3 regions of the Pseudarthrobacter sp. NPDC092439 genome follow, and region 3 is predicted to be linked to each of the others. Evidence: riboswitches for the same ligand, from Rfam matches in the RefSeq annotation. Region 3 holds a riboswitch; each other region holds the start of a gene.
What was found. A riboswitch is a leader RNA that binds a small molecule or an ion and turns the genes downstream of it on or off. The one in region 3 is predicted to bind cyclic di-AMP.
Positions count from the first base shown of each region.

Region 1: it holds a riboswitch for cyclic di-AMP, as region 3 does, so the genes downstream of both, ACIQCM_RS13930 (C40 family peptidase) here and ACIQCM_RS02110 (LysM peptidoglycan-binding domain-containing protein) in region 3, are expected to answer to the same signal.
Region 2: it holds a riboswitch for cyclic di-AMP, as region 3 does, so the genes downstream of both, ACIQCM_RS15055 (hypothetical protein) here and ACIQCM_RS02110 (LysM peptidoglycan-binding domain-containing protein) in region 3, are expected to answer to the same signal.

Region 1 covers NZ_JBIVQB010000007.1:38,198-47,584, reverse strand. Annotated here, with positions in the region: gene ACIQCM_RS13945 (molybdenum cofactor guanylyltransferase) at 1-559, opposite strand, end outside; gene ACIQCM_RS13940 (HNH endonuclease) at 603-1,103, opposite strand; gene ACIQCM_RS13935 (NlpC/P60 family protein) at 1,352-2,113, opposite strand; gene ACIQCM_RS13930 (C40 family peptidase) at 2,266-2,889, opposite strand; cyclic di-AMP (ydaO/yuaA leader) riboswitch at 2,994-3,192, opposite strand; gene ACIQCM_RS13925 (M23 family metallopeptidase) at 3,307-4,128, opposite strand; cyclic di-AMP (ydaO/yuaA leader) riboswitch at 4,141-4,379, opposite strand; gene ACIQCM_RS13920 (metal-dependent transcriptional regulator) at 4,499-5,212, opposite strand; gene serC (phosphoserine transaminase) at 5,486-6,616, shown strand; gene ACIQCM_RS13910 (DUF3027 domain-containing protein) at 6,731-7,264, opposite strand; gene ACIQCM_RS13905 (cold-shock protein) at 7,271-7,654, opposite strand; gene ACIQCM_RS13900 (hypothetical protein) at 7,862-8,095, shown strand; gene ACIQCM_RS13895 (helicase-associated domain-containing protein) at 8,106-9,387, shown strand, end outside.
Region 2 covers NZ_JBIVQB010000009.1:2,983-12,369, reverse strand. Annotated here, with positions in the region: gene ACIQCM_RS15085 (dihydrolipoyl dehydrogenase family protein) at 1-1,174, shown strand, start outside; gene ACIQCM_RS15080 (hypothetical protein) at 1,244-1,918, shown strand; gene ACIQCM_RS15075 (SixA phosphatase family protein) at 1,973-2,500, opposite strand; gene ACIQCM_RS15070 (winged helix-turn-helix domain-containing protein) at 2,550-3,419, opposite strand; gene ACIQCM_RS15065 (response regulator transcription factor) at 4,035-4,775, shown strand; gene ACIQCM_RS15060 (sensor histidine kinase) at 4,776-6,308, shown strand; cyclic di-AMP (ydaO/yuaA leader) riboswitch at 6,417-6,597, shown strand; gene ACIQCM_RS15055 (hypothetical protein) at 6,603-7,379, shown strand; gene upp (uracil phosphoribosyltransferase) at 7,438-8,073, opposite strand; gene ACIQCM_RS15045 (phosphatase PAP2 family protein) at 8,086-8,928, opposite strand; gene ACIQCM_RS15040 (nucleoside deaminase) at 8,990-9,387, shown strand, end outside.
Region 3 covers NZ_JBIVQB010000001.1:442,625-452,011, reverse strand. Annotated here, with positions in the region: gene ACIQCM_RS02115 (YdiU family protein) at 1-1,088, shown strand, start outside; gene ACIQCM_RS02110 (LysM peptidoglycan-binding domain-containing protein) at 1,177-1,995, opposite strand; cyclic di-AMP (ydaO/yuaA leader) riboswitch at 1,999-2,168, opposite strand; gene ACIQCM_RS02105 (TraR/DksA family transcriptional regulator) at 2,604-2,960, shown strand; gene ACIQCM_RS02100 (DNA alkylation repair protein) at 2,957-3,469, shown strand; gene ACIQCM_RS02095 (DUF1810 domain-containing protein) at 3,462-3,914, shown strand; gene ACIQCM_RS02090 (glucose 1-dehydrogenase) at 3,955-4,848, opposite strand; gene ACIQCM_RS02085 (DUF1918 domain-containing protein) at 5,027-5,218, shown strand; gene ACIQCM_RS02080 (NUDIX domain-containing protein) at 5,304-5,807, shown strand; gene ACIQCM_RS02075 (endonuclease/exonuclease/phosphatase family protein) at 5,804-6,481, opposite strand; gene ACIQCM_RS02070 (thioesterase family protein) at 6,643-7,446, shown strand; gene ACIQCM_RS02065 (DUF2177 family protein) at 7,475-7,867, opposite strand; gene ACIQCM_RS02060 (biotin/lipoate A/B protein ligase family protein) at 7,884-8,630, shown strand; partial or broken gene ACIQCM_RS02055 (MBL fold metallo-hydrolase) at 8,722-8,883, opposite strand; gene ACIQCM_RS02050 (mycoredoxin) at 9,029-9,286, opposite strand; gene ACIQCM_RS02045 (SOS response-associated peptidase) at 9,385-9,387, shown strand, end outside.

The sequences.
Region 1 (9,387 bases), on a different contig from region 3:
CCACGTCAGCAGTGGACCCGGCGGGGACGGTGACAAGCTGCAGGTCCAGACTAGCAAGGAGGGAACGAACCGAGGCGTTGATCAATGTGCCCCTGCCCGCCAGTTCGTCCACCGCTTTTTGTAGCGCAGCTGTGCGGTAAAAACCCGCCAAGGACTGCATCCTGCCCTCAGCACTGCACGCAACCACGCCATCGGGGACCGGACCGGCAGCGCGCAACTCCGCAAGGAGGCGTACCACGGCGGCTTCCGCCCGCGGCATGTCGCAGGCCAGGACCAGGGTAAAGCCGGCGGGGCGGCCGGCCAGGGCCGCCAGTCCGGCAGCGATGGCAGCGGCAGGCCCGGCAAAGGGCGGATCTTCGCGGCACGACACGACTCCGGGCGGCAGAGTTCCCGGGTCCGGGCCAACCACTGCCCTGCGGGATGCGCCCGTCGCCGCCTGCAGCGCTCGCTCAAGCAGGGTGCCGCCGTCGTAAACCAACGCTTGCTTGGGTGTTCCCCCCAACCGCGAGGAGCGGCCCCCGGCCAGAATCAGGGCATCGAAGGCGTACTGGTTGTCCACGCCACCAGCCTAGCCAACGGCCGCGGAACGGCGCAGAACGGTCTCAGGCCGCGCGTTCCGGAAGGAGGAAGGGGTCCCAGTCGGGCGCAGGCTTTTCGAGTTCCTTGATTTGCCAGATGGTGCCGTGCGGCGGCCCGGGCACGAACCGAAGTTTCCAGCCCATCTCCCCAGGGGTGTGGTCCCCCTTGGCATTGTTGCAGCGCAGGCACGCGGCCACCAGGTTTTCCCAGGAGTCGGCGCCGCCGCGTGACTTCGGGTGGACGTGGTCAATGGTGTGTGCAGCCTTGCCGCAGTACGCGCAGCGGTGCCCGTCCCGGCGGAGCACTCCGCGCCGGCTGACAGCGGTGGACTGGTTATACCGGGGGCGGATGTAACGGTTGAGGAGGATCACGGACGGGCGGCCCAGGATCTCCTGCGGCCCCACAACGGGGTCGTCCCCTTCGGCCACCACGCTTGCCTTGCCCGTGAGCACAAGCACCAGCGCCCGGCGGAAAGTTATTACCGCCAGCGGTTCATATCCAGCATTCAGAACGAGAGTGCGCATGCACGTACCTCTTCACGGCCGCACCCGTCAGGGGCACGAGGGCCGGCTGCCCTCGGCATGTCCGGGCTATGGATCGACACCACCAGAGTAAACAAAGAATTGCGCCATCAGCTAATCCGGCGCGGGAATGCGGGCACGCAAAAGCCCTCCCCGCCGGAGTCTTTGTCCGCTTAGCCACCCCAAAGGGGGGGTTATAAGCGCTCTAAGAGGACAAAGCTCCCGGAGTGGGGAGGGCTTGCGAAGGCGTGTCAGTCGACGCGGATGAAGACCGGGCCGGAGCCCACGTTCGCGCTGAAGACCACCGTCTGGTTGCCGTTATAGCCACCGTGCACGGCCTGGCCGTTGCCGGCGTAGACAGCGATGTGCGCTACGCCCGCGCCGCCGTCCGCGTAGTAGATGAGGTCGCCGGGCTGGGCTTCAGCTGCGCTGACCGTGCGGCCAAGGGAGAGGTAGCCGGCGGGCCAGTCATGGAAGTTGATGCCAACGGCGGCCAAGGAGTTGGTCACCAGCATGGTGCAGTCCTGGGACACACCCAGCTGGGCGTAGGCGGCCGACAGGATGGCTGCACCCTTACCGCTGGCGGAAGCCTTGGTGGCCGTCGGTGCGGATGCCGTCACCGTGGCCGCGGTGGCCGGTGCTGCCGTTTCGGGTTCCGGAGCCGGCTCGGCCTCCTTCACCTCAACAACGGGCTCTTCCTCGACAACGGGAGCGGCCTCGGTGGAGACGGCCGGCTTCTCGAAGCTGATGGAGATGGTGGAGGCAGCCGAGATGGGCGCATCCACGGCGGACTCGACCGACAGGGCAGAAGCCGGGGCTGAATCGCGCTGGACGTTGGAGTCTGCAGCGTTGGCGGCAACACCGCTGGTCAGGACAAGGCCGGAAGCGGCAGCGATGACTGCGGCCTGGCGGCCCATGCCGCCGGCGTTGTCGCCCACGGCCTTGGCAATGACAGCAAGCGAGTTGGTCTTGGTGACCTCGGCGCGGTGCCGTGCGATAGCACGAGTAGTCATGTTCTCTCTTTCGATTTCCTCAAGACCGCTGTGAACAGCCCAGGGCTATTGACGTGCCGGGATCTTGGGGGTACCCCGGCACGTCCCAAACGGGGATGTGGTGATTGGCGAAATACGCGTTTGAACCGGGCCCGCGGGCGGGCCGTCTTGAACTACGGGTTGAGCGTGTAATACACCGAGGAACCGGTGGCGGCCACGGCATGCAGCAGGGTGCCCTGGCTGGGGTTCAGCGCGCTGACCATCATGCCGTTGCCGACATAGATGCCCACGTGGGCACCGCCGTTCTGGACCACCAGGTCGCCCGGCTTGGGGGCAGCGGTGGCGGTCATGATGGACCATGCGTTGACGCGGGGAATGCTGATGCCGGCCTGCGCATAGACCCACTGCGTGAAGCCGGAGCAGTCCCAGCCGTTGGGAGAGGTGCCGCCCCAGACGTACGGGCGGCCAATGCCTGTGTAGGCAATACCGGCAATGCCGGAGGTGGAAGCGCCGGCAACTGCAGACAGTGCAGTGTCGGCGGCGGAGTCCGTGGTGGACTCTTCTTCCTCGGAGGTGGACTGTACCTCGACCGGCTCGATCTCCGGAGCTGCGGTGGTCTTAACCACCGGGCGCTCGAAGGAAACCGTGGCGGTGGGGGCTGCCATTACGGCGGCATTCGGGGCTCCAGACTCGGTGGAGGCCGAAATGCCCGCGGTGGTGTCCGCTGCGGTGGCCGGCAGGCCCATGGTCAGAATGAGGCCCGAAGCTGCTGCTGCGACTGCGGCCTGGCGACCCATGGTCCCCGCATTGGCGCTGACGGCCTTGGATACGGAGCCCAAAGGGTTGGTGCGCACCGTTTGTGCACGGTGGCGCGCAGAATTACGACGTGAAGACACGAAAGGTAGCCTCTCCCAATGCCTGCGAGGTGAGCTGTCGGATTCGGATGGGAGTCACCCGGCCGCGCGCTTCCAAGGAAGCTTTTACGGCTTAACCCCAAGGCCTTCCCACAAACAGAAGGCCGAAATTGGTTCCCCCGCCCCTGCCAGACGATGAAATGCGAACGGACCTTGAGCGGTGGCAGAGTTAGGCAATCCACTCAAGAGCGTCAACTTCGGAAAAGTTGACGCGTGTACGACGTTACAGGAATTAATAACCAATGTCACATTAAGGTCACGGGGCCTAAAAGTGTTGCGAGAGCAAACCCTCAGTTTTGACTAGAGCCAGCCGGTGGGGTCGACGACCTCGCCGTTGACCTGGACCTCGAAGTGGAGGTGGCAGCCCGTGGACGCCCCTGTGGTTCCGCTATATGCCACTACGTCGCCGCGGCCCACAGTCTCGCCCTCCCGGACGTTGAAGCCGGAGAGGTGGTTGTACGTTGTCTCCAGGCCATTTCCGTGGTCGATGACCACCCGGTTGCCGCCGCCGAAATCATGCCAGCCCACGAAGGTCACGGTGCCGGTGGCCGCCGCGAGCACGGAGGTGCCGCACTGGGCCGCGAAGTCCTCGCCACGGTGGAAGTCGCCGTAGCCGCCCGTGATGGGACTCACCCGGTAGCCGAACGGGGACACCATAGTCAGGTTGGCCAGGGGCGCACCAAGGCTGCCCACCGAAGCGGCGCGCGAGATTGCGCTGGCGGACTGGGCACTCAGGAGCTGCTTCAGCTTGCCGTCCGGGTCCGCCTTGGTGACCACTGCGGAGCGGCTGAAATCAATACGGGCCCCGGCCTCAGCGGAGATTTCAGGCTGCTGTGCGGGCTGCACGGCAACCGCGGGAACAACGTCCGAGGCCTCAGTGGCCATTACCGGGCTGGTGGAGGGGACCGTCACGGTGAGGACGAGCCCGGTGGCTGCCAGGGCAATTCCGGCCTTCTGGCCGATACCGCTCGCTGAGGCGAACTCCGTCATCTGCCGGAAGGGGCCGCGCCGGCGGCGGGCTTCCCGGTGGAAATCGCGGGGGCGCTCCGCGGCGATGACTTCCACAACCCGGGGGGTCGGTGAGGGGCCCGCAGCGCGGCGCCGGCCCCTGGAGGTCTGCATGCTCAAAAGAAGGTTTCCTCTCTGGAAAGCCTGCGAAGTTAGCTGTCGGATTCGGGTCAGAGAGTTCAAAGACCCGGTCCGCCGTAAGCAAACTTCTGCACAGAGCTATCCCGGGAGGAATTTGCTGGAGAGGCTTGCTGCTGACGGACTTCACCCCAAGGCAGCCCCCGCTGCCGGTTGTGGTTCCCCCGCCTCTGCCAGTAAATGACTCGTGCACCTGATCCGCTGGCAGAGCTCGGCTCCGGATCAGGTAACGCTTGTGTATCAACGCTTGGGTTTAACTATACGGGCTTAAGCCCGGCAGTAACAATTCCGTTATAACCGTGTGGGAACGGGCACACCGGGGTAAGGGGCGAAGGCCCTGAGCGCCCTAAACGACGGTAACGAAGACGTGCGCGGCCACTTCCGGCGGCAGCTCGAGTGCGCCTTCGATCCCCGGCACCCGCACCGAAATGTAGTCCCCCACCCGCTCAAGCGACACCTTGGCGCCGGGGCGGATTCCACCCTCGTCGAGCTGCAGGAGAAGTTCCGGCTCCACCTGAATGGGCTCGGCCAGCCGACTGACCACCACCGCGGAAGCAGGCTGGTAGGCCTTCATCGCTTCGAGCAGGCTCACAGCACTATCGGCAGCCGGCGCAGCGCCACCGCCGGCCTGCACCGGCTGGCCGCCCAGGGCGTCGAGCCCGGGAATGGGGTTGCCGTAAGGGGACTCCGTGGGATGGTCGAGGAGCTCGTAGATGCGCCGCTCCACCCGCTCGCTCATGACATGTTCCCAACGGCAGGCTTCATCGTGTACGTATGCCCAGTCCAGGCCGATGACGTCCGCGAGGAGCCGTTCGGCCAGCCGATGCTTGCGCATGACTTCGGTGGCCCGTTTGCGCCCGGTCTCGGTGAGTTCAAGGTGCCTGTCTCCGGAGACCACCACCAGGCCATCGCGTTCCATCCGGCCGATGGTCTGGGACACCGTGGGGCCCGAGTGGCGCAGCCGCTCCGCAATCCGGGCGCGCAGGGCAACGATGTTCTCCTCCTCAAGCTCCAGAATCGTGCGAAGGTACATCTCCGTAGTGTCGATCAGATCCGTCATCCAGCTCAGCTCCTCGAGCGCAGTACCTTGCGTTGTCCCACCGTAACGCCTTCGGCCGGGCGTAGTCCGGTGAAAAGCTTAGCCTGTTTTGAATTTGTCCGAATAGTCGCCGAAGGCAGCATCGCGCCTTGTCTCAATTGCTGGACTATGACGCATCCGGTTCCTGCGGGAACACCCGTTCAGGCAGAATAAGGAGGGCCTGAGCCACCGCAGCCGGCCGCAGGCCAACCATCCGCCCGGACCATGCGCGTCCATGCCGAAACTGGAGCACCTGTGAGCGACAACAGCATCACTATTCCCGCCGACCTCCTGCCCGCGGACGGACGGTTCGGCGCCGGCCCCTCGAAGGTCCGCCAGGAACAGATCGATGCATTGTCCGCGGCCTCGAAGTCCATCCTGGGCACGTCGCACCGCCAGGCCCCCGTCAAAAACCTGGTGGGTTCCGTCCGCGAAGGCCTGAGCACATTCTTCCGCGCCCCGGAAGGGTACGAAGTGGTCCTCGGCGTCGGCGGTTCCACGGCTTTCTGGGATGTTGCCGCGTTCGGCCTGGTGGAGAAGAAGGCCCAGCACCTGTCCTTCGGCGAGTTCGGCTCCAAGTTTGCCGCCGCCACCAACAAGGCGCCGTTCCTCGATGCGTCCTCCATCATCAAGTCCGAACCCGGCACCCGCCCCTCTCCGCAGGCGGAAGCGGGCGTGGATGCGTACGCCTGGCCGCAGAACGAGACCTCCACCGGTGTCTACGCTCCGGTCAAGCGTGTTGCCGGTGCTGACGAGGGCGCCCTGGTGCTGGTGGACGCCACGTCAGCCGCAGGCGGCCTGGACGTGGACGTGGCCGAAAGCGATGTCTACTACTTCGCGCCCCAAAAGAACTTCGCCTCCGACGGCGGCCTCTGGCTGGGCCTCTTCTCCCCCGCCGCCCTGGAACGCGCCGCCCGCGTGAAGGCAAGCGGCCGCTGGATTCCTGACTTCCTGGACCTCCAGACCGCCATCGACAACTCGCGCCTGAACCAGACGTACAACACCCCGTCGCTGTCCACCCTGGTGACGCTGGACGCGCAGGTGCAGTGGCTCAACGGGAACGGCGGCCTGGACTTCGCCGCCTCGCGCACCGCTGATTCCGCGGGCCGGATCTACACCTGGGCCGAGGCCTCGGACTTCGCCACGCCGTTCGTCACCAACCCGGACGAGCGTTCCAATGTCATCGCGACGATCGACTTCGACGACTCCGTGGACGCCGCCCAGGTGGCGAAGGTCCTGCGCGCCAACGGCGTGGTGGACACCGAGCCGTACCGCAAGCTGGGCCGCAACCAGCTGCGGATCGCCACGTTCGTGGCCATCGAACCGGCGGACGTGACCGCACTGCTGGCCAGCATCGATTACGTCGTGGAACGCCTCCGCAAGTAGCAGCCGGGGTTCGGTCCGGATTAAGTACGACGGCGGCGCCCGGGTTTATCCCTGGCGCCGCCTTTCTCCCCGTGGAGCTTTCGCCCTGTCCTTCGGGCACTGGGGGTGCGCCCGCTAAGGCGCGGCGTCCCCGCCGTCCGTGCCGTCGTCGTCCGCCGTGTCCCCGCCGTCGTCGTCCGCCGCCTCATCGGTGACCGGGGCGGCAGGTGCCTCCGCCGCCTCCGCCACAGGTTCCCGCGCGTCCGCTTGCTGCGCTTCCTGCGCGTCCTCAGGACGCACGCGCTCGGCCCACGGCACCCACTCCGGGGCGAGGATGGAGTCCTCGGACGGCAGCAGGCCAAGCTCGTTCACGGTGACGGCCTTTGAGCGCGAATTGCGGGTGAGCACGGCGTACCACTGCCAGCCGGCGTAACCGGCGAGCTTCGACTCGAACAGGTGGGTCACCAGCCGGTCGCCCTCGCTCTTGGCGGCCAGGTGCGCGCCGATGGTCCTGGCGTCCGTGATGCCTTCGATGGCGCTCCGGGCGGTGTCCACGGCAGCGGCCAGGAAGGCGTCCGGCCTCCCGGTACGCCACACGGGAACACCGGCGCGGCGCTTGGCAGCTGCCTTGGCCGGCGCCGCCTGGGGCTGATCAGCTTCCGGGTTCATCTGCGCCTAGACGTCCAGCTCGTCGGCAACCTTACGCAGGGCGGCAGCGATGGCCTTGCCCTTGTTGCCTTCCGGGTACTTGCCCTTGGAGAGGGTGCCGGAAAGGTTGTCCAGCACGGACACCAGGTCCTGGACCAGGGGTGCGAGGTCCCGTGCGCTGGGCCGCTTGGCCTTGGCGATGGACGGCGTCTTGTCCAGCACGCGCAGGCCCAGCGCCTGGGCGCCCTTGCGGCCGTCCGCCACGCCGAACTCCACCCGGGTGCCGGCCTTCAGCTCGGTGACACCCTCGGGGAGCGACGATTTGGGCAGGAAGACTTCCTGGCCGTCTTCGCCGGCGAGGAAGCCGAAGCCCTTTTCCTTGTCATACCACTTGACCTTGCCGGTAGGCACGTAATCAACCTTCTTCGTTCTGACGTTCTTGGGACACGGCCGGCCGTCACCGCATCCGCAGTGTTGTGCGGGTTTAAGGTATGGCAGCTGCGGACCGTGTTGGTCTGTATCCTCCAAGGTTATCCTGCCCGGTGCCCTATTTCCGCTTTCCCCGGCGGCGCGGAGGGCATTCACCGCCGCCGCTCCCTCCGCTGTAGCGTTACCTGCATGACACCCTCGCGCTACCGGCGTCCGTTGATGATCCTTGCCGGCGTTATTGCCGTGCTGTCCCTTGCTGCCGTGGCCGCCGTCATGGCCTTCGCCTTCGCCGGCTCCGCCTCGCCCGCCTGGATCACCTACACGGCCCTGTACGGATTGCCGGCCGCGTTCCTGGTGATGCTGTTCCTGGTTCTGGACAGTGTGGCCGGCCGCCGCCGGGCGGGAAAGTCCGGGCAGCGGTAACGTTGGACTGATGTCCCTCATTCGCGCGCTCAGCAAGGAACTGGCGGGCCGCAGCGACGATGCGCTGCGGGCCCTGTTCACCGCGCGGCCGGACCTTATTTCCCCTCCCGTTCCGGACTTCGCCGCCCTCGCGGCCCGGGCAAGCGCGCGTGTGAGCGTGCAGCGCGCCCTGGAGCGGCTCACCCGGCCGCAGATGCAGGTGCTGGAAACGCTGCACCTGTGCACCAACACCGATACCGGTCACAGCGCGTCCGCCGCGGGACTGCGGAAACTGATCGCCGGGTCCACGGTGGCAGTGGTGGAGCAGATCCTGGCCTCGCTGCAGGACCTGGCGCTGGTGCACCGGGCAGAACCGCCGCACGGCGCCCCGGCCTCCGCGGCGCGGCAGCGGTTCTATCTTCCGGTGGGCAGCCTCAAGGACGTGGTGGGCATCTACCCGGCCGGTCTGGGACGCAGCTACACGGAGCTGGTCCGGCTTCAGCCCGCCTTCGCGCAGCGCGCCGTACAGCTGGTCTCGGAGCTTCACCGCAGCGGCGTGGCCATCCAGGAAGCCACCACGCCCATGGACGCAGCGCTCGCGCTGCAGCACTGGACGTCCTCGCCGGCGGCCCTCCAGGACATCCTCGCCGCCGCGCCGGAACGCACGACGGCGTTGCTTGCCAGGTTCCGCAACTGGGCCATGGGTGCCGTCCCCCAGGCGCAGCGGAAAGCGTCCGTACTGGCCGAAGCGCCCGACGTCGGGCCCATTGATTGGCTGCTGGCGCGGGGGCTGCTGGTGCCGCTGGACGCCGCGCACGTGGAGTTGCCGCACAGCGTCGGGGTGTCGCTGCGCGGCGGGGCCATCATCGACGACTTCACCCTCTCGCCCCCGGTCCCGGAGCTCGGTTCCACCACCCCGGCACTGCGCCGCAATGCCGCCCTGGGCGCCATAGCGGAGACCCTGCGGCTGGCGGCAGAACTCCTCCAGACAGTGCGGGACCAGCCCCTGGCCACGCTGCGCAGCGGCGGGGTGGGGGTCCGCGAACTGCGGCGCCTGGCCGAGCAGCTCCGGGTGGACCAGCCGCGCGCGGGCGTGCTGCTGGAGCTCTGCGGGCTGGCCGGGCTGATCCGGCTGGACGTGGACTCCTCGACCTGGGTCCAGCCTCCGGAGCTGGAATGGCTGGCCCTCCCGCGGCAGGAACAATGGCTGTGGCTGGTCAATGCGTGGCTGGCCAGCGAGCGTGTCCCGTCGCTGGTGGGCCAGCCCATCAGCGGACCGGGCGCCGCCCAGCGGACCGCGTCCGGCAGCAGCA
Region 2 (9,387 bases), on a different contig from region 3:
GGAGGACGTCAGCCAGGTGCAGTGGGTCGAGGAGGCGGGGATCGAGTTGATCCGTGGCCACGCCCGGCTGACGGGGCCCAGGACAGTAGAGGTGGCCGGTACTGACGGCACCTCGCACCTGCTGGCCGCCCGCTGCGCAGTGGTCCTGGCCACGGGGTCCATGCCCACCACTCCCCCTATCGAGGGACTGGATGAGGTTGAAGTCTGGGGCACGCGCGAGGCGACGTCCGCCAAGGAGATCCCTGAGCGCCTGGCAGTCCTGGGTGGCGGCGTGGCGGGGACTGAACTTGCGCAGGCCTTCGCGCGGCTGGGTTCCGCCGTCACCCTCGTGGCGCGCGGCCGGCTCCTGGGCAACTTCCCCGAGGAAGCCGCACAGTTAGTTGCCGCCGGGTTGCGCGCCGACGGAGTGGATATTCGCACCGACACGGCAACCCACAGCATCACGACGGACGACGACGGCGCGCTGTGCCTCCTGGTCGATGACGGCTCCGGAGGCCGCACCACAGTCGTGGCCGACAAAGTGCTGGTGTCCACCGGCCGGCAGCCCGCGCTCCAGGGCCTGGGCCTTGAAAGCCTCGGCTTCGAAGCCGACGAACAGGGGAACCTGACGCTCTCCACCGACACGACAGGCCTGGTCGGGGGCGCCCCCGGCGAAGGATCCTGGCTCTATGCGGTAGGCGACGCCGCGGGTAAACATCTCTTCACCCACCAGGGGAAATACGAGGCCCGCGCCACCGGCGACGCCATTGCGGCCAGGGCGAAGGGCGAACTGGACGGCACACCCCGGGCCTGGAGCCGCTACGCCCAAACTGCCAATGACCACGCCGTCCCCGGCATTGTGTTCACGGATCCGGAAATCGCGGCTGTGGGCAGAAACCTGAAGCAGGCACGGGACGATGGCTACAACGCTTCCACGGTGGAGCTGCCCATCGAAGTGGCCGGTTCGTCCCTGCACGCCGAAAACTATCAGGGCTGGGCGCAGCTGGTGATCGACGAGGACAGAAAAGTCCTCCTGGGCGCGACCTTCGCCGGTCCGGATGTGGCAGAACTCCTGCATGCTGCCACGATCGCCGTGGTGGGCGAAGTTCCGCTGGACCGGCTCCGGCATGCCGTCCCGTCCTATCCCACCCTCAGCGAAGTGTGGCTCCGGCTCCTGGAAAAATACGGGCTGTAGGAGAATCCTCCGGCGGGCACGTAGGGGAGGAGCCCGGTTCCCCAGGGTTTTCGGGGGATGATTGATCACATGCGCCAGATGGGGAACAGCGGAAAATTTGCGGTCATCACCGGCATCGTCGCGGCCGGACTCCTGGTTCTCACCGGGATGACGCTGGCGCTGCCGGTGTTCGTGGCTTTCGCCGGCGTCCTCGGGCTCGCCTACCTGGCCTGCATCCTGGAACTCATCCTTCGTCGCCGACACGTAATGCTGGTGCTCGGGGGGCTGTGCACCAGCCTCGCAGTGGCCGGGGCCTTGGCCTTCCTGGGCACCTGGGAGCTCTCCTTCGACGGCCAGTCGTCCCTCATCGGCACGCCGCTGCCCACCGACGATCCGGACACGTACTTCGTCCTGTCCGCCGGCTCGCTCGTCGCCGCCTTCGCCGTCCTGTTCATCGGCGCTGTCTGGCCCGGCCGCGCACCGGCAGGGAGGGCAGCGCGGAAACCGCCGGTCCGGCGGGCGGCGGCAAGGGGCGCAACACGGCCTGCGGTGCAGCGCGCCACCCAGCCGCGGACTGCAAGGCCGCAGCCTGCGCAACCACGCACGACGGCGGGCGGCCGCGCCCCGCTGCGGCAGGCGCCGTCGTCCGCGCAACGGCAGGGGTCCGCTGCAAAAGGCGCGGCAAAGCCAGGCGCCGCGGCTAGAGGGACGGCAAAGCAAGCCCCGCCCAGGCAGCCTGCCCGAAAGCCGGCGCCGCGCCGCTGACGCGCCCGTCCCGGCGGCGTCAGACAGGTGGACGGGCACCGGAACCAGCGCCTTTCAGTGCGCGCGCGGAACCTTGAACCGGGTAATGCGGGCGTCCTGGCCGTCCAGTTCGGCCCACGGCTTCTCCGTCTCCAGGACGGTCAGCGCATTGGTGGGGTAGCGGGTGGCGGCGTCCATATAGGCGTCGTGGTCCGAATCGCGGGAAGCCAGGTGCATGGCGAGGTCCTGGACGCCGGGCAGATGAGTGATCAGCATCAGCGTGGTCACGGTGTCCGGCACATGGTTCACCACGGCGAGAATCCCGAGGGCCGACGCTTCGTACAGCCCGTCCTCCAGCTTGGGCGTCGGCGCCTTGTCGCCGAGCTCCGAGCACACCCAAGTGCAGGTCTGCCGGGTGCGCAACGCGCTGGAACACAGGATGAAGTCCGGCACGATGTTGTGCTTGAGCAGCCACCGCCCGGCCAGCGGCGCTTCACGGTGTCCCCGCTCCTCGAGGGGACGCTCGTGGTCCGCCACGCCGCCAGGCCAGTCGGCCTTGGCGTGCCGCATCAACACAAGCCGTCGAAGATGGTGCCCACTCATGGCCCAAGCCTAGTCCCAAGCCGCGGGGCCCAATGCCGGGAGAGCCCAGCTAGATGGAGTATTCCGGAGCGGCCCAGACAACAACCTCGGGGTGCTCGTAGAACCGGTAGCCCTGGCCGCGTACGGTACGCACGGTGTTGGCCAGACGGCCCAGCTTGGAGCGGAGGCGGCGGATATGGACGTCGATGGTGCGCTCATTGGGCACTTCCTCGGCATTGCGCCACAGGCCCTCGAGCAGTTCGTCGCGGCCCACGGTGCGCGTTCCGTTCTCCACGAGGTAGTTCAGCAGCTCGAATTCCTTGAACGTCAGGTTCAGGGATTCGCCGTCCAGGTGTACCTCGCGGCGGGCCAGGTCGATCAGGACACCGGAGGGGCGGGGCTCCTGCTGCGCCGGGCGCGGGGTTTCGGTGCGCTGCCGGGCGTTGACGGTGGGGTCACCAAACGTTGAGCGTACGACGTCGAGCGCGGAACCTGGGGTGCCGGCGGGGGCTATGGCAACTGCTGCGTAGCTTTCGGCACCGGCCACCAGCGACTGGGCGTAGGCACGGATTTCCTGGGCGAGCTTGGCAATGGAGGTACCGGCTGCTGCAGCGGTTTCCTCATCGATGCCCATATACAGGACGAAGCCGCGGGCTACGTTGTCGTTGGCCACTGGGCGCACTGCGTTGGGCCCGGCCACTACGGGAGTGGGGGCGGTCATGGGCGCGGATTCTGCCTGCGGGACTGCGCGGAGCTGGCCGTATGAGTTGGGGTTGTAGCCCTGGGGTACGTAGCCCGTGGCCGGGAAGCTGCTTCCGGCGCCGACGGGAGCGGCAGGCGTCCGCTGCCCGAAACCGGGACCGGGGCGGAATCCGGTGGACTGGGCAGCCTTGGCGGCGTTACGGACGGAGATATGGACGTATCCGGATGCAACTGACATGAATGCTTACCTCAATGTGAATGGCCGTCATCGCGGCTCGAATGCTTGGTCCCCGCAATGCTGGGGAGGGGCGCCCGACGCTGGGCTAGTGGGGCGAATGCCTAAGAACTTCAAAGGGTGGGAAGGTCAGGCGTGCATTCGGCAACAGCGCATCCCGGCGGCAGCAGGTGCGCTGTGCCAGTAATCTGCGGCTGCAGGTGCTGTTGAGTTCTTGTTCACATTGGAAGTGTGACGCGTAACAATGCGAACTTGCAAGTAACAATGGACCAAACCGTCCGCATTATGAGACGAAATGGACTAATGTGCCGCAAATCACGATTCAATTACTCGGCGGTAACAGCAACGAAAATGCCAATACCAGTCGGTAACCCGCTCAATACCAGCGCTTTATTCGGATGACTGCCGCAAACGATGTCTTTAATGCATTTTCCCGCACGGGCGTGAAATCGCCCCGCCTGCACGGGTTCGCTGTCCACCCGGACCGGCATTCGGACACCAGGCCGACAGTGTGCGGACGACCTCCGGGCACGGCGTTCAGGTCGTTAGGCTGAACTTCACAGCGGGCGCACAGGCTGCCCTAAGCCCGGCTACAACGAGAGATCGGAGAGTTGCTCCATGGCCACTTCGCACTCCATGACCAACAACCTGCCGCAACTCTCCCACCCCGACGGCTCTCCGATCCGCGCCCTGGTGGTCGATGACGAGCCCAGCCTTTCCGAGCTGATGAGCATGGGACTGCGCATGGCCGGCTGGTCCGTGGCGGTTGCTGCCGACGGTCCGCAGGCGGTGAAACTGGCCAAGGAGTTCCGGCCCGACGTCCTGGTGCTGGACGTCATGCTCCCAGGGTTCGACGGCGTTGAGCTCCTGGGCAGGATCCGTACCTTCGCGCCTGAGGTGCCGGCCCTGTTCCTCACCGCCAAGGACGCCGTCCAGGACCGGATCCTTGGGCTCGCGGCCGGAGGCGACGACTACGTCACCAAGCCGTTCAGCATGGAGGAGGTCCTGCTCCGCCTGCACCGCCTGGTGCAGCGCTCCGGAGTGGCCGCCATGGACACCGCCGAGCTGGTGGTGGGAGACCTGGTCCTCAACATCGATACCCGCGAAGTAACCCGGGCCGGAGATGACGTCCAGCTCACCGCAACCCAGTTCGAGCTGCTCCGGTACCTCATGGAGAACCCGAGACGCGTGGTCAGCAAAGCCCAGATCCTGGACCGCGTATGGAATTACGACTTCGGCGGCCAGGCCAACATCGTGGAGCTGTACATTTCGTACCTGCGCAAGAAGATCGATGCCGCGCACCCGCCCATGATCCACACCGTCCGGGGTGCAGGTTACGTCATCAAGCCGGCGGACTAGATGGCATTCTCCGGTCCAACGCCGCCGGCCACCGCACGGCCTGCCGGCTCCAGCGGAGCGCCGCGGAACTGGCTGAAGCCGGCCACCTGGCACCTCCGGACCCGGCTCACCGCTTTGGCCATGGCCCTGCTCATCACGATCTGCGGCGCGGTCGGGGTAGTCAGCTACGCCTCCATGGACACCTTCCTGACCCGCCAGCTTGACGACCAGCTGACCCAGGCCGCGGAGCGGTCCAACGATCCGGGACGGCCACCCATGGGTGGCTTCAACGGGCGCGACCCGCTGGATGCCCGGGGGCAGAGCGTCGGGACGCTGAACGCGCGCATCGTTGACGGCCAGGTCAACAGTGCAGGATTTCTGGCCCCGGACACCACACGGTCAGCGCTTTCGGCGAAAGACAAGGAGACGCTCCAGGCGCTGGCGGCCGGCTCCGCACCGGTGGACAGGAAGCTGTCCACCGGCAACTACCGGCTGGTCGCCGTGCAGACATCGTTTGACGACGTCCTGGTGACCGGGCTGCCGCTCGCTGCCAAGGAAAGCACGCTGGCCTCCCTCGTATGGACCTTCCTCTTCGTGTCGCTCGGCGGGCTGCTGCTCGTGGGATTCGCCGGAACGGTGCTGATCCGCCGCACGATGAAACCGCTGGAGCAGCTTTCCGGGGTGGCCACCAGGGTTTCCCGCCTCCCGCTGGACGCAGGCGAGGTCGCGCTGGCAGTGCGGGTGCCGCCGTCGAACGCCAATCCTGGAACAGAAGTAGGCAGCGTGGGACACGCGCTGAACCTCATGCTGGACCACGTGGCCAACGCGCTGCAGGCCCGGCAGCGCAGCGAGACCAAGGTGCGGCAGTTCGTAGCTGACGCATCGCACGAGCTGCGAACTCCCCTGACTGCGATCCGGGGCTACACCGAGCTGCTCCGCATGACCGAGCACTTCACGCCTGAGGGCGAACGGTCACTGGCCCGCGTGCAAAGCCAGTCCGAGCGCATGACGGCGCTGGTGGAGGACCTGCTGCTGCTCGCCCGGCTGGACGAGGGGCAGCCGCTGAAGCTGGCGGACGTGGACCTGACCCAGCTGGTGATTGAAGGTGTCAGCGACGAGAAGGTCATGGCGCCGGGGCACAACTGGCGGCTGGAACTGCCCGAGGAGCCCGTGGTCGTTGCCGGCGATGCTGCACAGCTTCGCCAGGTGCTGATGAACCTGTTATCCAACGCGCGCAAGCACACGCCTGCCGGCACCACCGTGGAGACGAGGGTCAGGGTGGTTCCCGGCGGCGCCGCGGAGGTTGCGGTAACGGACGACGGCGGCGGGATTCCCCCGGAGTTCGTGGACAAGGTCTTTGCCCGGTTTGCCCGCGCAGACGCGGCGCGGAAGGGCGCCTCCGACCGAAGCGGCCCTGCGGCGGCCGAAGGGACCAGCGGCCTGGGGCTGTCGATCGTACAGTCCATTGTGGAGGCGCACGGCGGCACCGTCAGCGTCGAGTCACGGCCCGGCCGGACGAGCTTCATAGTCAGACTGCCCATTACGTCCGGGTGAGGCGGCAGGCAATGGCGACGCGCCGCCGTCGTGATCTCTGTTACCAAAATGTGACTTCGGCCTGAAACTCCTGTACCGTCGAATGGTGCGCTTCCGTTCGTGGCGCATGTCCGGATGACGCCGAGCTCTGCCGCTTCCCGGACTCCGATAGACCGATGGCAGAGGCGGGGGACCCACCGTCCCGGGCACGCTATCAGGCCCTTGGGGTTAAGCCAGCACGTGAATGTTCCGTGCGGCCGGATGCCCTCATCCGAACCCGACAGCTAACTCCGCAGGTGTGAGAGGCGATCCATCATGTCTGAATTCCAGGTAGAACCGCGCCCAAATTCTGGCGTTCCCACCCGCGCAGCCGCCCGCGCGGCCAAGCGCTCCCGCCGTGGCACCTTTCCCGCATTGGGGCGCCGGGCTGCCGTGCTGGCGGCATCCTGCGCGCTGCTGGTGGGCGTTGGCGCTGCAGGCCAGGCCACAGAGTCGATGACCCGCGCTGCATCCACGGAACCCGCGGCCACGCAGCTCTCCCCCGCTGAGCAGCAGGCGCAGCTGGCCCTCGAAAAGAGCGAGCTCCAGTCCGCCGCGGCAGAAGCCGCCGCCGCCAAGGCAGCCGCCGCCAAGACGGCCGCTGCTGAGAAGGCTGCCGCCACGAAGGCTGCTGCCGCGAAGACGGCCGCCGAGAAGGCTGCAGCTGCGAAGGCTGCCGCAGACAAAGCCGCGGCCGAAAAGGCTGCTGCCGCGAAGGCCAAGGCTGCGAAGCCAGCCGCCGTGAACGACCCCGCTGGCGCGCAGGCCTACGCCGCCAGCCAGCTGGCGGCGTACGGCTGGGCGCCGGACCAGATGCAGTGCCTGAAGACGCTGTGGACCAAGGAATCCGACTGGAAGACCACGGCCACCAACTCCAGCAGTGGCGCATACGGCATCGTGCAGTCCCTGCCTGCCGAGAAGATGGCAAGCGCGGGAGCCGATTACCTCACCAACTACCGCACGCAGATCAACTGGGGCCTGGACTACATCAAGGAGCGCTACCAGTCACCGTGCGGCGCGCTGAACTTCCACTACGCCAACAACTGGTACTAGGCAGGACCGGCCCGCCGGCCGGGACCGGCAGGGCGGGGTCTGTTACCCGTCCTGCCGGCTAACCTGCGATGCCGTACAGGCGGTCGCCGGCGTCGCCCAGGCCCGGAACGATGTAGGACTTTTCGTTGAGTTTCTCGTCGATGGAGGCCAGCACGATGGTCACGTTGGCGCCGGAGAGTTCCTCTTCGAGCTTGGCCAGGCCTTCCGGGGCGGCCAGCAGGCAGATGCAGGTGACGTCAGAGGCGCCCCGCTTGAACAGGAACTTGATGGCCTCGCGGAGGGTTCCGCCGGTGGCAAGCATCGGGTCCAGCACGAAGATCTGGCGGTCCGTCAGGTCCTCAGGCAGGCGCTCGGCGTAGGTGATGATGTCCAGGGTTTCCTCGTCGCGGGCCATGCCCAGGAAGCCAACCTCCGCCGTGGGGACCAGTTTGGTCATGCCCTCAAGCATCCCCAGGCCGGCGCGGAGGATCGGAACCACCAGCGGCGTGGGCTTGGTGAAAGCCGTACCCACGGTGGTGCTGACAGGGGTCTCGATAGTGACTTCTTCGGTGCGGACCTCGCGGGTGGCCTCGTACGCCAGCAGCGTGACCAGCTCCTCCGTCAACTGCCGGAAGACCGGCGAGGGGGTGTTTTTGTCCCTCAGGACGGTGAGCTTGTGGGCGACCAAGGGGTGGTCAACAACGAGAGTGCGCATGGGTCCAAACTATCACCCGGCACGATGGTCCCCCGGGCCGCGGCCCCGGCCCGCATCCGCTCCGCGCTCCCCCTGGTGTTCGGGCATGTGGTCGTGGATTTTCTCCGCCACGACGTCCCGCACCACGGGGTGGTCGAACGTGGGTGCGGGACCCACGTGTTCCTTGCGCCTTGTCAGATGGAAGAGCCTGTGGGCAAGGATCACCAGGCCCACCCAGGCACCGCCCAGCAGCCAGCCGGCAGTGACGTCCGTGAGCCAGTGGTGGCCAAGGAAGACCCGGCTCAGGCCCATGGCGATGATAAAAATCACTCCCGCGGTGACGGCCATAACGCGCACCCAGAGCTGATGGAACTGCAGGCACAGGACGTACAGCAGCACACCGATGACCACCGTCGTGTTGAGCGTGTGGCCGCTCGGGAAGGACGGCGAGTGCTCGAACGGGGGGACGGCTTCCGAGTGGTCGGGCCGCGTCCGGCCTACCAGGCGCTTGCCGACGGTGGTGGCGTAGATGGAGACGGCCGCGGCACCGCCCACCAGGATAATCGGCCGCCATGTCCTGCTCAGGAAGGTTAACCAGGCGGTGAGGATGCTGGCCAGGATGGGCATCCCCACCCCGCCGCCAATATTGGTGAACCCCGTGACGAAGGCGTCCAGCTCCGGGTTCCGGAGGGTCTGCGAGTACTCCAGCGCCGGAATGTCGAGGTTGGTGAGCCCTTCGTCATCCACCACATTCGAGTAGACCTCCGCGCCGAGGAGCGCGAGTGCCACCACAAGGCTGCCGCCTACGATCAATGTCAGCCAGAGGGCGGCGTACGGCTTGATCCATTTGTCCATGCGGTCTTTGACAGTACTCACTGTGCCTCCCGGCGGATGGTCGTCACGGGCTCTGGGGATCCTTCGAAACTATCATTGAGCCATGGTCTCCGCAGGAAAATCACACCACGAATGGATGGGCCTCGCCCTCGCGGAGGCCCGTCGTGCCCTTGCCACGGCGGATGTGCCGATCGGCGCCGTGGTCATAGGGCCCGACGGCGGCCTGCTGGGTTCCGGTCGCAACCAGCGGGAGGAGCTCGGAGACCCGACCGCCCATGCCGAGGTGGTGGCGATCCGCGAGGCGGCGGCCCGGCTCCGTGAACGGGCAAGGCTTGGCGGCGGCGCGGACGACGGATGGCGGCTGGCCGACTGCACTCTGGTGGTCACCCTTGAACCGTGCGCCATGTGCGCGGGAGCGGTTGTGTTGTCGCGGATCCCCCGGGTGGTCTTCGGCGCGTGGGACGAGAAGGCCGGGGCGGCAGGCTCGGTGTTCGACGTTCT
Region 3 (9,387 bases):
CCGTCGTCGGACCCATGCTTCGCGAGTACCTGGTGAGCGAGGCGATGCACGCGCTGGGAATCCCCACCACCCGCTCCCTGGCCGTGGTTGCCACCGGCCGCCCCGTGCGCCGTGACACGATGCTGCCCGGTGCGGTGCTGGCACGGGTTGCCGCCAGCCACCTGCGCGTGGGTACGTTCCAGTACGCGCGGGCCACGGACAATCCCGACCTGTTGCGCAGGCTCGCTGACCACGCCATAGCACGCCACTATGCGGCGGCAGCGCAGGCCGGCAACCCTTACCTGGCGCTGTTCAGGGCCGTGGTTGAGGCCCAGGCGTCGCTGGTGGCGCAGTGGATGCTGGTGGGGTTTGTCCATGGCGTCATGAATACGGACAACATGACCATCTCCGGTGAAACCATTGACTACGGGCCCTGCGCCTTCATGGACGCATTCAATCCGGCCGCCGTGTACAGCTCCATCGACACCGGCGGGAGGTACGCCTACGCCAACCAGCCTGTGGTGGCGGAGTGGAACCTGGCCCGCCTGGCCGAATCGCTGCTTCCCCTTATCAACGAGGACCAGGAAAAAGCGGTAGAGCCCGCAGTGGAAGTGCTGGGGGAGTTCCGCCGCCGCTACAGCGACGCCTGGACAGCGGGCATGGCCTCGAAGCTGGGTCTGGCCGGACATCCGGCAGGAAGCCCGGAGGCAGCGGAGGTGTCCCAACTGGTCGACGGCGTCATAGCCCTGCTTAGGGACGGTCCGGTGGACTATACGCAGTTTTTCCGCCGCCTCGGCGATGCGGCCCTCGGAAACACCGGGCCGGCGCGCGGAATGGTCCTGGACCTTGCCGCCTTCGATGCCTGGGCGGAGCGGTGGCGGGCCATGGCGCCGGACGCCAGCCTGATGGACCGCGTCAATCCCGTCTATATCCCGCGCAACCACCTGGTGGAAGAAGCCCTGGATGCAGCCACCGCAGGTGACATCGGCCCGTTCCAGCGCCTCGTCGCAGTCCTCTCCGAGCCATACCGGCGGCGGCCGGGGCTGGAGCGCTACGAGGAGGCAGCCCCCGAAAGCTTTGGTGATTACCTGACGTTCTGCGGAACCTGAACGCCAGCCAACTGCCGGATGTTTAAGGGGGAAAGGGCGGCATTCGGGATGATTTCCGAATGCCGCCCTTTCCGGCCCTTGGTGCTGCCTAGGCCACGCGCACGAAGGAGGCGCCGGCGAGCCAGCTGAGCGAGTGCACGTCCGTCTTGTAGCCGTCGATGCCGCCGCTCACAACCTGGCCGTCGCCGGCGTAAACGCCGACGTGGCCGGAGGTGATCACCAGGTCGCCGGGGGCCGGGGTGGAGACCACGGTTCCGTACTGGTAGAACTGCGTGGGGGCAAGGTCGCCAACGCTCTTTCCGACCGAGCGCAGGGCGGTCTCGACCATGGCGGTGCAGTCCTGGTTGATTCCGATCTGGCTGTAGGCGGAGGCGAGGATCCCTGCGCCGGTGCCCGTGCCGGTGGACTCGGCCGGCGCGGTGGACGCGTAGGACAGGTTCATGCCGGTGTTCGTCGGCGCCGCTGCAGTCGTTTGGACCGGTGCGGGTGCGGGCGCAGGTGCAACTGCCGGTGCAGCCGCCGCAGAGCCTGCGCCGGGGATCTCGATCTGGTCGCCCGGGTAGATGATCGTGTCGATGGAGAGGCCGTTGACCGCGAGGACATCGGCCAGAGCCACACCGTGGGCAGCGGAGATCGCGCCCAGGGTGTCGCCGGAAACCACGGTGTGCACGGTGGCAGCAGTTGCCGCGGCAGCAGTTGCCGCGGGTGCGGAGGACGTCTGGACCGACGTTGCTTCAGCGTCCGGGCCGCTCACACCTGCCTGGGCGGGGGCGCCGACGCTGAGCGCAATGCCGGATGCCGCGGCTACTGCCAGTGCGGGACGGCCGAAGGTCCGGGCCAGGCCTTGGACGGTGATGGAGCCGGTCGGAGTTGCACGATGACGGGCGGTGGTGGAAATTTTTGACACAGTGAATCGCCTCTCCCATGCCTGCGGGGTGAGCTGTCGGGTTCGGGCTGGAGATGCCCGGTCGGAAGCATCCGCACAAGCGGAAAGGCTTTCGACTTAACCCCTAGGCCTCAATGAGGCCGTGGAAACTTGGTTCCCCCGTCCCTGCCAATTGGAAACGGTGGTATCCCGGTCCAGCGGCAGGGCTCGGCAGGCTGGTGGGAATGTCCCATCGGGGAGGGACACCACTCGACCGTAACCCGCCGTCCACCTAAATGTCACGTTTGGATAACATCCGAGGCCCTTCTCTCGGATTAGGCTATCGTTTGGATTCACCCTGCATGGCGCGCTGACCTCGAAAGACGCCCGCAGCCGACGGGTCCGAAGTGAAATGCATCACATCGTAACAATCCCGGACTGCTGCCTGCGGTTTGCGCGCCTGCAAGCTCAGTCAGCCCTTGAAGGATGTGGTATTGCGGACTATGTCCCGGGGCCGCGATCACGGCCCCGCGCCGTGCCCCCGGAAGCCTGCATCCGTGACCGGTGGTGGTCGCCCTGCAGGGCATGGGGCCATTGGATGGCGGTGGGCCGGTACTGACGTGCGTGGCGGCCGGGGCTAGGCTTTGGGCATGCCTGATTTTGAGCGGTTCCGGCTGATGCTGGAGGAGGAACGCACCCGCAAGGTGGCGCTCCTGCCGGCCCTTCGTGCGGATATCGCCTCGGCTAATTCGGCACGTCAGAACGCAAATGTGGACGACGAACACGATCCAGAAGGCTCCACCATCGCGTTTGAACTGTCGCAGGCCTCCGCGCTCCTCAAGCAGAGCAGCGCCGGCCTGGACCAGGTGGAGGCCGCGCTGGACCGAATCGATGACGGGACGTACGGCATCTGCGCGGTGTGCGGCGAAGCCATTGCGGAGGGCCGTCTGGAGGCCAGGCCCTGGACGCCCTATTGCATCACGCACGCAGCGGCGGGACGCCGGTGACAGCGGTCCAGGATGTGGCCGCATTCATCGACCGCACGTTGCAGAACGAGGGTACCTGGTACAGGGCGGACGACGTCGAGGGGCGGCTGGGCGGCAGTCTGGCCTCCTACGGGGCATCTGTGGGTGCCGTGCGGGGAACCGTCAGGGACGCGCTGCGGAAGTTCCGGGACCTGGACCATGACGGGGTGGTGTTCCTGGCTTCGGCACTTTGGGGCGTGCCGAAGCCGGGGAGCAGGCCTGTCTTTGAACGGAGACTTGCAGCGGTGGTGCTGCTTCAGGCAAGGGTGGGTCTGCTGCGGCACACCGACCTGACCCGCATCGAAGGGTTCCTCAGGTCCGCGCACACCCCGGAACTGACAGATCCGCTCATGGCCGACGTCCTTGTTCCGCTGCTTGGCGCACTCGGCGAAAAGGACCGGAGGCGGGCCGTTTCGGTGCTGGATCGCTGGAAGGCGGATCCGGATCGTCAGCTACGGGCCGCGGCCCGGATCGGAGGGAACCATGAATGACCGGTACAACCTTGAGCGGTTCACGGCCGCCCAGGACAGCGGTGGGACATACCACCAGGCTTTGGCCGAGCTGCAGACAGGGCATAAACGCAGCCACTGGATGTGGTTTGTGTTCCCGCAGGTTGCCGGGCTCGGCCAAAGCCCCACGTCACAGCGCTACGCGATCGGATCTCTCGAAGAAGCCAGAGCCTATCTGGCGCATCCGGTGCTGGGCCCCCGGCTCCTGGAATGCGCACAGGCACTCGCCGCCCATGCCGGGCGCTCCGCGGACGAAATCCTGGGCGGCATCGACGCGCGCAAACTGCACTCGTCCGCGACCCTGTTCCTCCGCGCAGCGCCTGGGGAGACGGTGTTCAAGACCGTCCTCGCCACGTTCTTCGACGGCGTGCCCGACGCCGCGACGGACCGGCTGCTGTTGGACATGCCGGACCAGGCGGCAGAATAGCTGCGCTCCGGCGGCGGCGCCGGCAGCCGGTCGTGCCGGGCTACGGCGTTGGGTTGCCGCCGTTGACGTTCAGCGTCTCGCCCACCACGTAACTGGACTCCGGCGAGGCCAGGAAGACGTAGGCAGGTGCCAGCTCGGCCGGCTGGCCGGCGCGCCCCAGGGGAGTGGACTGCCCGAATTCCGGCAGTTTTTCCTTGGGCTGGCCGCTGCTGACCTGCAGCGGTGTCCAGATGGGACCCGGCGCCACGGCATTGACCCGGATGCCCTTGGGCGCAAGCTGCTGCGCCAGGCCCTTGGTGAAGTTGTTGATGCTGGCCTTGGTGGTGGCGTAATCGACCAACGTCGGGGAAGGGCTGTAGGCCTGGATGGAGGTGGTGTTGATGATGGTCGAGCCCGGCGGCATATGCGGCAGGGCGGCCTTGGTGAGCCAGAACATGGCATACACATTGGTCTTAAGCGTGTGGTCGAACTGCTCATCCGTGATGCCTGCCAGTTCCTCCTGGGCCACCTGCTTGCCGGCGTTGTTCACCAGGATGTCGATGCTGCCCAGGGCCGACACTGCGGTGTCCACCACTTCCCGGCACACGGCGGGATCCTTGAGGTCGCCCGGCACCTTGACGGCCTTCCGCCCGCTGGCCTCGATGAGGCCCGCAATGCGCCCGGCATCCTCCTCTTCCTCGGGCAGGTAAGAAAGGACGACGTCGGCCCCCTCCCGGGCGAACGCGATGGCTGTCGCGGCGCCGATGCCGGAGTCGGCACCTGTCACGATCGCCTTCCGGCCTTCCAGGCGGCCGGTTCCGCGGTAGGTTTCTTCGCCGAGGTCTGCCTTGGGAACCAGTGCCGCATCCAGGCCCGGCTCCGGCTGGTGCTGCTTCGGCGGGGAGATTTCCTCGTACGCGGTGACCGGGTTGCGAAAGGTGTACTGGTCTGTCATGGGTGGTCCTCCTGACGACTGGGAATGCTTCGCAGCAAAAGTAAGTAGGCTTACATTTCTACCCTAGGCATTGAAGCTCTCCCTGCCAACCCGCAAACCGGCCGCAGGTGGAAACCGGGTGAGGCGCCCCTGTCGCGTCCACGGCCGCAGTCGTAATCTGGGACTGGAGGTGAATGCGATGGAGGCAGCACAGGGAGACCGCATCATCGTGCACGGACGGAACGTCGGGTCCTCCGACCGGCACGGCGTTATTGTCGAAGTCAGGGGGCCTGGCGGGACACCGCCGTACCTGGTCCGCTTTGACGACGGCCACGAAACAGTCATGTACCCCGGCGGTGATTTCGCCGTAGACCGCGGGCACGGTAACTGAACCACTTTTTGCTGAAGCATTTTTACTGAAGCCGCCTGTTACGAACGGGTGCGCCGCGGAGGGTGCGCCTGTCAGACTGGTGCGCATGGATCATTCAGTGACTTCCACCCCGCCCGTCCGGACCGGCCCGCGTGATCCCGGCGATGCCTGGGTGGAGGGCGGGCAGGGACGGTTTTGGGGCCGCTTCGGCGCCGCCGGCGTGCTGGCCTACGATCCCGCGAAGGGCGTCCTGCTGCAGCACCGCGCCACCTGGAGTCACAACGGCGGCACCTGGGGCCTGCCCGGAGGTGCGCTGCACGAGGGGGAAGGGGCAGTGGCCGGTGCCCTCCGTGAGGCGTGGGAGGAAGCTGCGGTTCCGGCGTCGAACGTTGATGTCCTCTTCACCTCGGTGCTGGACCTGGGCTACTGGTCCTACACCACCGTGGTGGTGCTGGCGCGTGAGCCGTTCGACCCGGTGATCAGTGATCCCGAGAGCATTGAATTACTCTGGGTGCCGCTGGCCGACGTGGAGCGCAAGGAACTGCACCCCGGCTTCGCTGCTGCCTGGCCGGAACTGCGGAAGCGGCTGGAAGCCCGGAAACCCGCCTAATAGTCCGGACCGTACTCCGCCGTCACCAGGATGGGAAGATGGTCCGAGTTCCCGCGCGGCAGTGTCTCCACGCTCTGGATGTCCAGTCCCAGCGACGTGGCGAAATCGAAGTGGCCCTTGAATACCTTGTACCGCGTGTACGTCCGGCGGTTGCTGAGGGACAGCGCATAGCCTGAGTTCTTCATGTGCATGTCCAGGTTCTTGGTGAAGAACGGGTAGTTGAAATCACCCACCATGAGCGTCATCAGGCCTTTACCCATGGTCAGGAGTTCAGCGTGCGCCGCGTGGATCTGTTTGCGGCGCAGCGAGTTGGATGCCGTCAGCGGGGCAGCGTGAAAGGAGCCGATCACCAGTTCGTGCTGGGTCTCATTGTCCATGACCCGCGTGCCGATCAGGCGCTCATGTGCCGGGGCCAGCACCCGGTCATGCATCGACTTCTTCAGCGCGAACGACTGCGTGTTCATGGCCGTGAAGCGGCTGGTGCGGTAATAGATGGCCAGCCCCAGCCGGTTGCCCTTGGTGGCGTCGGCCAGATGGAGCGGGCCCAGCGTCTCCGGCAGGTCGCTGGAATCCACTTCCTGCAGGCACATCGCATCGATGTCATGGTTCCGGGCCAGGGCAAGGAGCTCGCCGCTGGCCTTGTGTTTGCGGAGGTTGTAGCTGATGACGCGCATGTAACTCCTCTTCCGAGGGTTGCTGACAGGACCCAGTTCCTGAGTCTACCCAGACGGCGCCGTCCGGACTCCAACATTTCGGCGAGTCCCGGCGGCGGGATGTTTTGGACAAGCCGTTAGAGTTAGTGCCGATTCACTTAAACATGCAGAAGGGGCCAACGGTGACCACAGACCTGCCTGAACTGGCTGAAGGACATTTCTACTACCAGGAGCTCGACGGCGGCCGGTTCCGTTCCACGATCCACGCCCAGGGTGCCTGGAACGTCCACGAGCAGCACATGGCGCCGGCCTCCGGCCTTTTGGCCGATCGCCTGGAGCGGCACGAACCCCGCACCGACATGCGGATGGCACGGCTCAGCTATGAAATCCTCGGCCTGATCCCCGGCGGCGACTTCCATATTGAAACCACCACGCTCCGGCCCGGCCGGACCATCGAACTGGTCCAGGCTGAGCTCGTGGCCAACGGCCGCACCGCCATCCGGGCCACCGCCTGGCGCATGGCCACCTCGGACACCTCAGCCGTTGCCGCCATGGAGGATGCCGCCATTGCCGGGCCGGACGATTGCAAGCCCTACGACGGGTCCGCCGTCTGGCCCGGCGGCTATATCCGCTCCCTCGAGATGCGCGTGGCCGAAGGGCATCGCCCGGGCGCCGGCAAGGTCTGGCTCCGCACCGATCACCCCCTGACGGACCGGGCGGACAGCGGCGACCTGGCCCGTCTCATGGGCATGGTGGATACGGCCAACGGCATCGCCGCACGCGTTCCCCCGGGCAAGGACAGCTATGCCTTCCCCAACCTGGACCTGCAGATCCACATGTACCGCCGCCCGGAAGGCGAATGGCTGGGACTGGACAACGCCGTGTCCTTTGGCCGGGACGGAATCGGCCTGACTTCCACGGTGCTTCACGACCTTCAGGGGCCCTTTGGCCGGGCCGAGCAGATCCTGACGCTGCGCCGCACCTGAGTCCTGGCCCTGCGCCGGGCTCCGCGCGTCAGGACCTGTTGTGGAACACCAGCCAGCCGGCAACGGTGGACAGCCCGGTCAGGGCAGCACCCCACAGGACGTCCACCACTACCAGCCGCAGCGGCCACACCTTCAGGGTGGCCGCGTTGGTCAGGTCATAGGTGGCGTAGGCGAAGGCGCCCAAAGCGGCACCGTAGCCCAGCGCGGTCAGCCAGGTGCCGCCGTCGAGCGCGGGACGAAGGGCGAAGAAGACGATTCCGGCGATGTAAAGGACGTAGAAGCCCACCGCGTAACCTAGGTGTGGCTTGTCCGCCAGCAGCTCCCCGATGTGACTGCGGTAGAACGGGTTCATGAGCTTGAGCCAGACGGCGTCAATCACGGCGAACGCGGCGGCGACAACGAGGAATTGCAAGATGACCATAAAGGAGCTTAGCAACATGCAGGACACCGGCCCCGGAGGGCGCACCCTGACGGTGGTGCGTCAGGAAACGTCGCTGGGCGCCGGGCGGGACCTTGAGTTCGGCCTGGAACTGCTGGCCAGGGCCAAGGCGGGCGGACTTGGACCCACCCTGCGGCTCTACCGGCCGGAGCCCACGGTGGCGTTCGGCCAGCGGGACACCAGGCTGCCCGGCTTCGCGGCCGCTGAACAGGCGTGCCGCGATGACGGCTTTGAGCCGCTGGTCCGCAGGGCCGGCGGGCGTGCGGCGGCGTACCATCAAGGCACACTGGTGGTGGATCATATCGAACCGGACCATGACGCCATCGCCGGATCAAAGACGCGCTTCGGCTACTTTGGCGGTCTCTTCGCCGAAACGCTGCTCAGGGTCGGAGTGCAGGCCGCAGTGGGCGAGATTCCCGGCGAGTACTGCCCCGGGGAATTCAGCGTGCACGGCACCGATGCCGCCAACGGCTCGCAGATCAAGCTGGTAGGCACCGCCCAGCGCGTGGTGGCCGGGGGCTGGCTGTTCAGTTCCGTGATCGTGGTGGAGGATTCCGGGCCCATCCGGAAGGTTCTGACGGACACCTACGCGGCGCTTGGTCTGGAGTGGGAACCGTCCACCGCCGGCGCGGCGGACGACCTGGTGCCCGGCCTTGACGTGGACGCCGTGGAAAAGGCGCTGCTGGAAACCTATGCGGGCCACGCCAGCCTGGCGGCGGCTCCCTTCAGCAGCCTGGAGGCGTGACCCGCGCAGGAGGCCGCGGTCAGTGCCCGCGTGCGATCCATTCGTCCAGCTGCGGCGCCTCGGCGCCGGTGGTGGTGCTCTCGCCATGCCCGTGGCCGCGGGTCAGCAGGATGGCCTTGAAAGTCCGGCTTCGCACTGCGGCGGCCACCGCGTCGGCGTCGTGCGCGGGGTCGATCACCACGCAGTCGCTGTCATTGCCCACGATCCACACGGTGTTGTCGACGTCCCAGGTGCCGACGTCGGGCGAAAACGTCCGGGCGCACCCTTGGGGCGGGCGATGACACCTTTGACTTTATGGACCATGGAAGGCTTCCCTAATGCAGATGGACAGAACGGGACCGGCAGCGCACCGCCGGTCCCGTTCTGTCTATCAAACGCGCTTTCTGGGGCGCTTTCCGCTACGCGGCCAGGCGGGTCCTGACCTCGGCGGCAGAGGGGTTGGTGGCAGCGGTGCCGTCCGGGAAGAGGACCGTGGGAACCGTGCGGTTGCCCCCGTTAAGCTGCTCCACGAGCTCGGCGGTGCCGTCCACTTCCTCGATGTTGATCTCGGTGTACCCGATGCCCTGCGCGTCCAGCTGCTTCTTCAGCCGGTTGCAGTAGCCGCACCAGGTGGTGGAAAACATGGTGATGGTGCCGGATTCGGGAGTGAAGTCCACAGGGCTCTCCTTGCTGTTGGTAATGGGGTCCGTCGGGGTCAACGGTATCGCGACCGGCGCTATTCCCGGGCGGCTTCGCAGGATGGCATGCTGGAGCCATG